Linked DNA regions of Halalkalicoccus sp. CG83. The main gene of each other region encodes a partner of the protein of the gene in region 2 in a complex. Links are inferred from orthologs where the notes say so. Each region holds a gene or a part of one and is shown on either strand. Other genes may lie near its edges. The genes, in order: V0Z78_RS13215, V0Z78_RS03025 and V0Z78_RS14245.

What was found.
Region 1: the proteins of V0Z78_RS03025 (region 2) and V0Z78_RS13215 are in contact, whole or in part, in a crystal structure (PDB 3CW2), measured with the Saccharolobus solfataricus proteins. The link is inferred for Halalkalicoccus sp. CG83 from one-to-one orthologs. Residues at the interface, in WP_009988771.1 of Saccharolobus solfataricus: Asp222, Lys225, Pro226, Gly227, Thr228, Gln229, Phe230, Asn231, Leu233, Lys234, Gly235, Leu259, Phe273, Thr274, Lys275, Tyr300, Leu301, Asp302, Pro303, Ser304, Leu305, Lys307; in WP_009989173.1 of Saccharolobus solfataricus: Val185, Arg186, Thr187, Asn188, Glu189, Pro190, Leu191, Gly192, Val193, Glu194, Ile196, Lys197, Ile200, Ser201, Leu204, Ile217, Lys218, Ile219, Tyr220, Thr221, Ile222, Gly223, Ala224, Pro225, Tyr227.
Region 3: the proteins of V0Z78_RS03025 (region 2) and V0Z78_RS14245 are in contact, whole or in part, in a crystal structure (PDB 2QMU), measured with the Saccharolobus solfataricus proteins. The link is inferred for Halalkalicoccus sp. CG83 from one-to-one orthologs. Residues at the interface, in WP_009988771.1 of Saccharolobus solfataricus: Trp33, Pro65, Glu66, Gln148, Val151, Asp152, Val154, Ser155, Lys156, Ala159, Leu160, Tyr163, Arg164, Lys167, Ile180, Ile181, Pro182, Val183, Ser184, Leu186, His187, Ile189, Asn190, Asp192, Ser193; in WP_231918336.1 of Saccharolobus solfataricus: Met1, Leu2, Arg4, Leu5, Tyr6, Lys8, Leu9, Pro10, Ile106, Lys108, Lys109, Glu110, Lys111.

The regions. Positions count from the first base shown.
Region 1 is NZ_JAZDDH010000001.1:2,536,853-2,539,952, forward strand. Bases 122-3,070 are described here. They hold V0Z78_RS13215 (translation initiation factor IF-2 subunit alpha), read right to left. Parts: upstream 2,022-3,070; coding sequence 1,221-2,021; downstream 122-1,220. Other genes in these bases: V0Z78_RS13200 (J domain-containing protein), read right to left, coding at 122-232; V0Z78_RS13205 (proteasome assembly chaperone family protein), read right to left, coding at 277-1,029; V0Z78_RS13210 (RNA-protein complex protein Nop10), read right to left, coding at 1,034-1,216; V0Z78_RS13220 (30S ribosomal protein S27e), read right to left, coding at 2,018-2,233; V0Z78_RS13225 (50S ribosomal protein L44e), read right to left, coding at 2,236-2,514. In the rest of the region: more of V0Z78_RS13200, read right to left, coding at 1-121; more of V0Z78_RS13230, read left to right, coding at 3,071-3,100. UniProt on the Methanocaldococcus jannaschii protein: eIF-2 functions in the early steps of protein synthesis by forming a ternary complex with GTP and initiator tRNA.
Region 2 is NZ_JAZDDH010000001.1:583,982-586,990, forward strand. The notes cover bases 47-2,904. They hold V0Z78_RS03025 (translation initiation factor IF-2 subunit gamma), read left to right. Parts: upstream 47-780; coding sequence 781-2,028; downstream 2,029-2,904. Other genes in these bases: V0Z78_RS03020 (carboxypeptidase-like regulatory domain-containing protein), read left to right, coding at 47-576; V0Z78_RS03030 (twitching motility protein PilT), read left to right, coding at 2,029-2,412; V0Z78_RS03035 (DNA-directed RNA polymerase), read left to right, coding at 2,414-2,904. Outside these bases: more of V0Z78_RS03020, read left to right, coding at 34-46; more of V0Z78_RS03035, read left to right, coding at 2,905-2,986; transcription elongation factor subunit Spt4, read left to right, coding at 2,987-3,009. UniProt on the Methanocaldococcus jannaschii protein: eIF-2 functions in the early steps of protein synthesis by forming a ternary complex with GTP and initiator tRNA.
Region 3 is NZ_JAZDDH010000002.1:137,737-140,618, forward strand. What follows is about bases 72-2,802. They hold V0Z78_RS14245 (translation initiation factor IF-2 subunit beta), read left to right. Parts: upstream 72-996; coding sequence 997-1,608; downstream 1,609-2,802. Other genes in these bases: V0Z78_RS14235 (DUF5790 family protein), read right to left, coding at 72-502; V0Z78_RS14240 (dihydroneopterin aldolase family protein), read right to left, coding at 566-907; azf (NAD-dependent glucose-6-phosphate dehydrogenase Azf), read left to right, coding at 1,664-2,410; V0Z78_RS14255 (hypothetical protein), read right to left, coding at 2,415-2,708; V0Z78_RS14260 (DUF309 domain-containing protein), read right to left, coding at 2,749-2,802. Outside these bases: V0Z78_RS14230 (creatininase family protein), read left to right, coding at 1-10; more of V0Z78_RS14235, read right to left, coding at 11-71; more of V0Z78_RS14260, read right to left, coding at 2,803-2,882. UniProt on the Methanocaldococcus jannaschii protein: eIF-2 functions in the early steps of protein synthesis by forming a ternary complex with GTP and initiator tRNA.

The DNA.
Region 1 (3,100 bases), 2.0 Mb from region 2 along the record:
GGCCGTTCAGATCGTAGTCCTCGACGAACTCCTCGCCGATGGCCCGCAGATAGTGACGGATCTCCGTGCCTTTTCGGCTCGTGGCGTTCACGCCGCCGTCCGTCCGCTCGTCGTCGGGGAAGAGTCGCGATCCGATCACGAAGACCGCGGCGATGACGACGCCGATGGCTAGCCCGACGAGGACGCCGACGACCAGCCACCAGGGGAGGACCAACACGGGATCCGACTGCACGCTCCGGCGTAGGGGATCGACGATAAAGAAGGTTCCCGACCGAGTCAGCCGATGTAGCGCAGGTCGTCGTCGGTCGGGACGTTCTGGTTCTCGATCTCCTGCATCCGCTCGACGACGTCCTCCATCTCGTCGGCGCGCTCCTCGAGCTGGGTGAGGTCGACGTCGAGCCCGAGCAGCTCCTCGAGGACGCCCAGCACCGCCTGAGCGCTCTTGGGATCGACGAGGTAGCCGCTGGTCTCTCCCATCAGACACGCCGCCTCGAAGCCACGCCGGCCGCCCAGCCCCACGAGCAGGCCGCTGATCCCGACGATGCCGCCCTCGGGCTCGTTCTCGCGGAACTCGACGCCCGCGTCCTCGAGGGTCTCGATCAGCGATTCGTCGGTGGCCGCCCCGAGGACGGCGTGGTCCTCGACGAGCTCGCCGGTTGGGATCCCGCCGAGCGCGAACACGCGCTCGACGCCGGTCTCCTCGGCGGCGTCGAGGACGGCGTCGGCGATACGGTAGTGGCCGATGCCGCTCGCGGCCTGCTGGTCGCCCGTGAGCACGAGCAGGTCCCGGCCGTCGGTGGGGACGTGGTGGAGCTCGACGGAGACCAGTTCGGCCAGCCCGGACTCGTCGACGCTCACCTGTGGCGGGAGGTGTTCGGAGTAGAGCCGCCGGATCGGTTCGCCCTCGCGTTCCTCGATCAGCTGTTCGGCGACGAGGGTGCCGACGTGCCCGACGCCGGGGAGCCCCTCGATCAGCACCGGCTCGTCGAGTTCGGGCTCGGCGAGTACCTCGACCTCTACGTCGTCCATGCCCTCACTCGCGGCTCCGGCGCTTAAGAGCGCGTCGGTACTCGCCGTAGGGGTCCTCGGGGTTGAACGGCGCCGGCGCGCTGTTCACCGCTTTCGCGCCGCAGTCTGGACAGCTCGGAGAGAGGGTGTACACCGGGCGGTCGTGGCGCGCACGCCACGCCAAACAGATCCGGATGTCGGACTTCATCGCGCTACTCGTCGTCGGTCTTTCGCTCGCGGTGGAAGCTCCCGCTCCCGCCGAGCGCGGCGATCGCCTCGCTCGCGCGCTGGGCGCTCTTCTCGAGCTCGCTCTCGGCGGTCTTGTAGTTGGGCGCCTGCACCCGGATGCGGTACTCGGGCGCGCCGACGTAGGTGACCTCGAGGTCGATCTCGTCGCTCACCTCGCCGTTGCCCTCCGCCGCCCGTAGCGCCTCCTTGACCGCGTCGACGCCCTCGTCGGTGGAACAGACCAGATCGACGTAGCCCGTCACCGTCACGTACGGCACCGAGACGTTCTCGCGGGCGGTCTCGACGATCGCCTCGGCCTCCTCGTCGGAGAGATCGGTCTCCGAGAGCGCGGAGGGGCCGTGGATCGCGGCCTGTTCGAACCCCTCGTAGAGGCTGCCGTGGACGTCGATGAGCTCGTTCGCGACGGCGCCGTAGGTCTCCTCGTCGACGTCCTCGCCGAAGGCGAGCGACATCCAGTTGTCGGCCTTCTGTTCGTTCTTCCAGCGCTGGATCGTCTCCTTGTGCTGGTGTTCGTTGACGTCCTTCAGCGTGAGGTCGATCTGCTGGGAGTCCCGGTCGACCTCGAGCACCTTACAGACGACCGTCTGGCCCTCGCGGACGTGATCGCGGACGTTCTTGATCCAGCCCGAGGCGACCTCGCTGATGTGGATCAGGCCGCGCTTGTCCTCGTACTCCTCGAGGTCGACGAACACGCCGAAGTCCTCGATCTCATCGACCTTGCCGACGACGAGTTCGCCGGGGTTGGGCCAGCCGCTGTACTTCATCGGACCTCGGCGGTCTCACCGGGCTCGTCCCGGTCCGCCGAGCGGTGCTCGACGGTCTCGAGCACTTCGCCCTCGATATCGGCCTTTCCGCCGGTGGGGCGTACGAGCGTGTGACCACAGACGGCACAGGCGACCTCGGTGGAGGCCCGTCCGAAGACGATCTGTTCGTTCTCGCAGTCCGGACACGCGACGCGGTGAAAGCTCCCCGCCATGGTTACTCCTGGAACTCCACGCGGCCGGCGCGCCATCCCTTGCGCAGGTGGGCCTTGCCGCACTCGCCACAGCGGTACTTGAAGTCGGTCTTCCGGGTCGGCTTCCCGCCGCTCGGCACCTTCGAGAACTTCCCGTCGTTGCCGATGCCGGTCTGGCGCTTTCGCTGTCGGTCGATCCACTTCATTCCGGTCTGGCGGCCGGTGCGGACCTTTTCGAGCTCGTGCTGGTGATGTTCGTTGCAGTACGGACAGTACGTGTTGAAGCGTCGTGGGATCTGCATGGCCTTGCCCGCCGGTTGGCAGGCCGAAGGTAAAACCCGTTTGGTTGCCGGCCGTCGTATCGGTCCTCCCTGCAAAGGTTGATTAGGGTACTGGCCTGAGTGGACGACGTGAACTGCTACCGTTGGGAGGGGCTCGGAACCGACGGACGTGACGACGGTTCTCCCCGCCGAAACCGACGGTAGCGGACTATCGGAGCCGAAGCTACAGACACAGCATGTACATCGACATCCTCGGTGGGGCGCTCATCGGCGCGCTCCTCCTCACGCTCTGCGTTGGAATCGCCCGCTCCCTGGATCGACGGGTCGGGGCCGTGATGACCGACGGTGGCGAACGGAGCAATGCGTCGTCCTCCTCTGAGGTCTCCCCCGACGGCGGCGTCGCGACCGGCTACGGGTTCGTCACGTCGAAGCCGACCGGCCTGATCCGGTGGTTCACGACGGTCGACCACCGCGACATCGGGATCCTCTATCTCACCTTCGGCGTGTTCATGTTCCTCTGGGGCGGGATGGACGCGATGATGGCCCGGACGGAACTCCTCACCCCGCAGGCGGAGGTGTTCGGCATCGAGACGTACAACCAGCTGTT
Region 2 (3,009 bases):
GGGCCCGAGACGGGTGGCTACACGACGATCCGAATGGAGCCCGAACGATCGATCGGTCGTCGCCGATTCGTCTCGCGCGCCGGTGTGCTCTGTCTCCTCGCGCTCGCGGGCTGTACGGACGACGGCGAGGACGGCGGTGACGAGAACGCCGACACCGAGGTCACCGCGACGGAGGACGGCAACGGGGAGAACGGAACGGAGGAGGGGATCGAGGCGGGTGACGAGAACGAGACGGAGGCCGTAGAGGAGGAGCCGCCGGTCCCGGAGATCGAGGGGGCGAACGTCTTCGTCGAGGTCGTCGACGAGGAGGGGGTCCCGGTCCCCGGCGCGACGGTCACCGTCACCGGCGGCACGTACGACGGGGCGACGTTCGAGACCGACGCCGGCGGCGGCGTGATCCTGCAGGACGTCGAGCCGGGCGAGTACGTGATCGCCGCGACGACCGACGCGGGCGAGGACGAGCGGGCGGTCTCGATCGAGGAGGAGGAGGACGCGCACGTCACCCTGACGGTTCCGACCCCGAGAGCGGCGGACAACGAGAGCGACGGGGGGAACGAAACCGAGGACGACGCCTGACTCGTCGACCGAACTGCCCGTCGATCCGAGCGGGACCTGCGGCCGGTTCGGCTCTCGAGGGAGCCTCGACGGGCCGGCCGAGGGACGCGACGGTCGTCCCCGCGGTGAGGGATTTAATGACACGATCGGGACGTTCGTCCGCCGGAGGCAGGTGAGAACAGTAGGTTTATCAAGCGTTCGAGGCAAGGGTGAGCAAATTACTCCATGGAGGCAACCTTGACGACACAAACGCAACAACCGGAGGTGAACATCGGACTCGTCGGCCACGTCGACCACGGGAAGACGACGCTCGTGCAGGCGCTTTCCGGGTCGTGGACCGACCAGCACTCGGAGGAGATGAAGCGCGGTATCTCGATCCGGCTGGGATACGCCGACGCGACGCTCCGGCGCTGTCCGGGCGTCGAGGAGCCCGGGTGTTACACCATCGAGGAGACCTGCCCCGACGGCAGCGAGAGCGAGGTCCTTCGGACGGTGTCGTTCGTCGACGCGCCGGGCCACGAGACGCTGATGGCGACGATGCTCTCGGGCGCGTCGATCATGGACGGCGCCGTGCTGGTGGTGAGCGCCACCGAGGACGTCCCCCAGCCCCAGACCGAGGAACACCTGATGGCGCTCGACATCATCGGAATCGAGAACATCGTCATCGCCCAGAACAAGGTCGACCTCGTCGACCGCGAACGCGCAGAGCAGAACCACCAGCAGATCCAGGAGTTCGTCTCGGGAACGGTCGCGGAGGACGCCCCGATCGTCCCGATCAGTGCCCAGCAGGAGGTCAACATCGACCTGCTGATCAACGCGCTCGAGGAGGAGATCCCCACGCCCGAGCGCAACCCCGGCGCCGACACCCGGATGCACGTCGCGCGGAGCTTCGACATCAACCGTCCGGGAACGACCTGGCAGGACCTCACCGGCGGCGTGATCGGCGGCAGCCTCGTCTCCGGCCGCCTGACGGTCGAGGACGAACTCGAGATCCGCCCCGGCCGCGAGGTCGAGGAGGGCGGCCAGTCGGAGTGGCAGTCGATCCACACCGACGTCCGGTCGGTGCAGGCCGGCGGCACCCAGGTCGACGAGGCCACCCCCGGCGGCCTGCTCGGCGTCGGCACCGGCCTCGATCCGAGCCTGACGAAGGGCGACGCGCTCGCGGGCCAGATCGCGGGCACGCCCGGCACGCTCCCGCCCACCTGGGAGTCGTTCACCATGGACGTCGACCTCCTCGAGCGCATCGTCGGCGCCGAGGAGGGCGAGACCGTCGAGGAGATCAGCACGGGCGAGCCGCTGATGATGACGATCGGCACCGCCACGACCGTCGGCGCGGTCACGAGCGCCCGCGAGGGCGAGTGTGAGGTCAGCCTCAAGCGACCCGTCTGTGCGCCGGACGGCGCGAAGATCGCGATCAACCGCCGGGTCGGGACGCGCTGGCGGCTCATCGGCATCGGGACGCTGAAGGAGTAGATGGGCGCGGTCTGTATGGACACCAACGCGCTGATGATGCCGATCGAATCCGGCGTGCGCGTGTTCGAGGAGCTCGAACGCCTCGTCCCCGAGGCCGAGCCGGTCGCACCCGAGGCGGTGGTCCGCGAACTTCGCGGACTGGCCGGGGGCGCCGGCGAGGAGGCGGTCGCCGCGAGCGTCGGACTCGACCTCGTACGCGAACACTGTCGGATCGTCGAGAGCCGGGAATCACACGCTGACGACGCCATCGTCTCGCTCGCCGCCGCGGGCGAGTTCGCGTACGTCGTCACGAACGACGGCCCGCTGCGCGGGCGCCTGCTCGACGCCGGCGTTCCAGTAATTGGTTTAAGGGGCCGGAACAAACTCGAAGTCACTCAACCATAACATGTACAAACGGGTTACACTCAAGGACACGGTCGAGGTGCCGCCGGAGAAGCTGGCGGACGTCTCGACCGACATGGTCCGCAAGCTGCTTCAGGACAAGCTCGAGGGTCGTATGGACGCGGGCGTCGGGTCGGTCGTCTCGGTCGTCGACGTTCGGGACATCGGGACGGGTGCCGTCCTCCCCAACCGACCCGGCGTCTACTACGAGGCGGAGTTCGACGCCGTCACGTTCGACCCCGAGATGCAGGAGGTGATCGACGGAACGGTCGTAGAAGTCGTCGAGTTCGGCGCGTTCATCGGGATCGGCCCCGTCGACGGGCTGTTGCACGTCTCGCAGATCTCCGACGAGTATCTCTCCTACGACGCCGAGAACCAGCAGCTCGCCTCGACGGAATCGAACCGAACGCTGGGCGTCGACGACGCCGTGCGCGCCCGGATCGTCACCAAGAGCATCGACGAGCGAAACCCTCGGGACTCGAAGATCGGGCTTACGGCCAAACAACCCGGCCTCGGCAAGCACGGCTGGCTCGAGGAGGAACGCGAGAGACGCCAGCAGGCGGCGGGTGACGACTAGATGGCGCGGACCCGACTCGTCTG
Region 3 (2,882 bases), on a different replicon or contig from region 2:
ACACCGCTGATCACTCCTCGCCTTCCTCGCCTTCCTCGCCTTCTTCGCCGTTCTCGTCGTCGTCCTCGCTCTCGTTCTCCTCATCGTCCTCCGAGTTCCCGTTCTCCTCGTCGTCCTCGAACTCCTCGAGGCTTCCGCGGAGCTCGGGGACGGTGCTCGCGAGGTCGCCCACGCTGTCGCGGGCGTCCTCGATCTCACCGATGAGCTCCTCGAGTTCGTCGAGTTCCGCCTGGAGCGACTCGGGGTCCTCGAAGGCGTCGGCGCGCTCGCCGACCATGAACCACTTCTTCGCGTCGCGAAGGCGGGCCGTCGCGTCGCCGGTGTCGAGCGTCGACTTGAGACCGTTGAGCACGCCGAGGACGTTATCGGCGTCCGTTTCCCAGATCTCGTCGGCCCCGGGAAGCTCGGCGCGGGCGGCGTCGAGGTGGGCCTCGACGTCCGATCGGATCTCGCTCGCGGCCTCGCCCAGAAGGTCATCGTCGTCGAGCGTGGACTGGCTCATGGCGTGTGGTTCGACCCGAACCGTTTTAATAGTGACCCGAGTGCGGAGCGGAAGTGAAGCCGTTCACCTCTCGACGCTCACGACCCGCATGCGTGGGTAGCCCTCCTCGAGCTCCATCCTCGTGTGGACGTCGCATCCCTCGTACTCCACGGTGATCTCGACGTCCATCAGCGGCCCGTGGAGCTCGGTGTAACCGATCACGGGATCGATCGCCTCGGCCAACCGGTCCTCGCGGATCTCGACGTCGACGTCGGTACAGTGGGGCTGGTTCTCGATCGCCTCCTCCATCGCGCGTTCGAGCCCCGGCGCGCTCTCGTGGTCGACGGGCGTGCCGGTGAACTGGTGGTAGAGCGTGCCGAACTTGATGCCGGCCTCGAAACAGGCGACCTCGCTCTCGGTAGGCATACGCGGGGCGAGGGCGGATCGGAGGAAGGTCCTTTCGGTGGGACGAGGAATCACGAAGCCCCTATAGGCTCTCGGCCCCTCCCTCCGATATGGACTATAGCTCAAGCCTCGATAGAGCGATGGACGAGGTGCCGGACATCCAGGGAAGCAGCGAACGGCTCTCGATCCCCGACCCGCAGGCCCAGAAGGACGGTGCCTTCACCCGGCTGACCAACCTGGGGGAGATCGCGGACACGCTCAACCGCGAGGCCGAACACCTCCATCGGTTCATCCAGCGCGAACTCGGTACCAGCGGGAAGTTCGACGACGGCCGTGGCCGGTACAACGGCAACTTCGGGAGCGAGGAGTTCGACGCTGCCGTCTCCAGCTACGTCGAGGAGTACGTCCGCTGTTCGGAGTGTGGACTGCCCGACACCCGACTCGTCCGTGAGGACCGCACCCCGATGCTCCGGTGTGACGCCTGCGGGGCGTTCCGCCCCGTCACGAAGCGCCGCCAGACCTCCCAGACCCAGCAGCGCGACGCCGTCGAGGAGGGCCAGACCTACGAGGTGAAGATCACGGGCACCGGACGCAAAGGCGACGGCGTGGCCGAGCGCGGCGAGTACACCATCTTCGTCCCCGGGGCGGAGGAGGGCGACGTCGTCACGATCTACATCGAGAACGTCAGCGGCAACCTCGCCTTCTCGCGGATCACGCAGTAATCGTCGTAACGGAAATCGCACGTTTCTTAGGCGCCGACGTCGACCCTCCGCGTGAATGGACGCTCCCGTCTTGCTGACCGGCTCCGAGGGACGCGTCGGTCGCGCCATCCTCGAGCACCTCGACGACGCCTACGACTGGCGACTGCTCGACCGCGAACCGCCGTCGGGCGAGCGACTAGGCGAGTCCATCGTCGCCGACATCACGGACCGGGAGCAGATCGCCCAAGCGGTCGAGGGCGTCGACGCGATCATCCACCTCGCGGGCGATCCCCGACCCGAGGCCCCCTGGCAGAGCGTCCTCCGGAACAACATCGACGGCACCCATACCGTCCTCGAGGAGGCCGTCGAGGCGGGCGTCGAGAAGTTCGTCTTCGCCTCCTCGAACCACGCGGTTGGCTCCTACGAGACCAACGATCGGACCCCGGACATCTACCGGCCCGAGGACGACTTCCGGCTCGACGGCACGGAGCCCCCGCGGCCGGGCAACCGCTACGGCGTCTCGAAGGCGACCGGCGAGCTGCTCGGACGGTACTTCCACGACGAACACGGCATCAGCGTCGTCTGCGTACGGATCGGCAACCTCACCAAGGACCGCCCGCCTCGAGACTACGAGCGCGGCCAGGCGATGTGGCTCTCGCATCGAGACTGTGCGCACCTGTTCGATCGCTGTCTGCAGGCCGACTACGGCTACGAGATCGTCTACGGCATCTCGAACAACGACCGCCGGTACTACTCGCTCGAACGCGCCCGCGAGGTGCTCGACTACGATCCGCAGGACAACTCCGCTGAGTTCGACGAGTGATCGGTCACTCGATCTCGGTGATCTCGAGCTGACCCGAGGGGTCCCCGACGCGCGCCTCGATCGAGGCCTGCTCCGTTCCGTCGGCCGACCGCGCCTCGATCCGGACCGGCCGGCTCTTGCGCCCCAGGTCGGCGATGAGCTCGTCGTCGGTGGTGCTTCGGATGCGCCCCTCGATCTCGTTTTTGTGGATCGAGACGGTGATCTGGTCGAACTCCGGCTGTTCGTCGGTCTCGTCTCTGACCTCGCCGAACTCGACGTGGACCTCGATCTCGTCGCCGTCCTCGGTACTGAAGCGCATGGAGGATCGTTGGTCTCCCATCCCTATCGGTGTGGCGCCGTCACTCGCCGGGATCGAACAGTCCTTCGACGTCGCGCTCGCGGCTGCGCCGTCGAGCGACGCGCTCCTCGAGTCGTCTCGTGACGAGTCCGCGGTGGCGTTCCTCACGAACGAGATCGAAGACGAGCGCGAGGA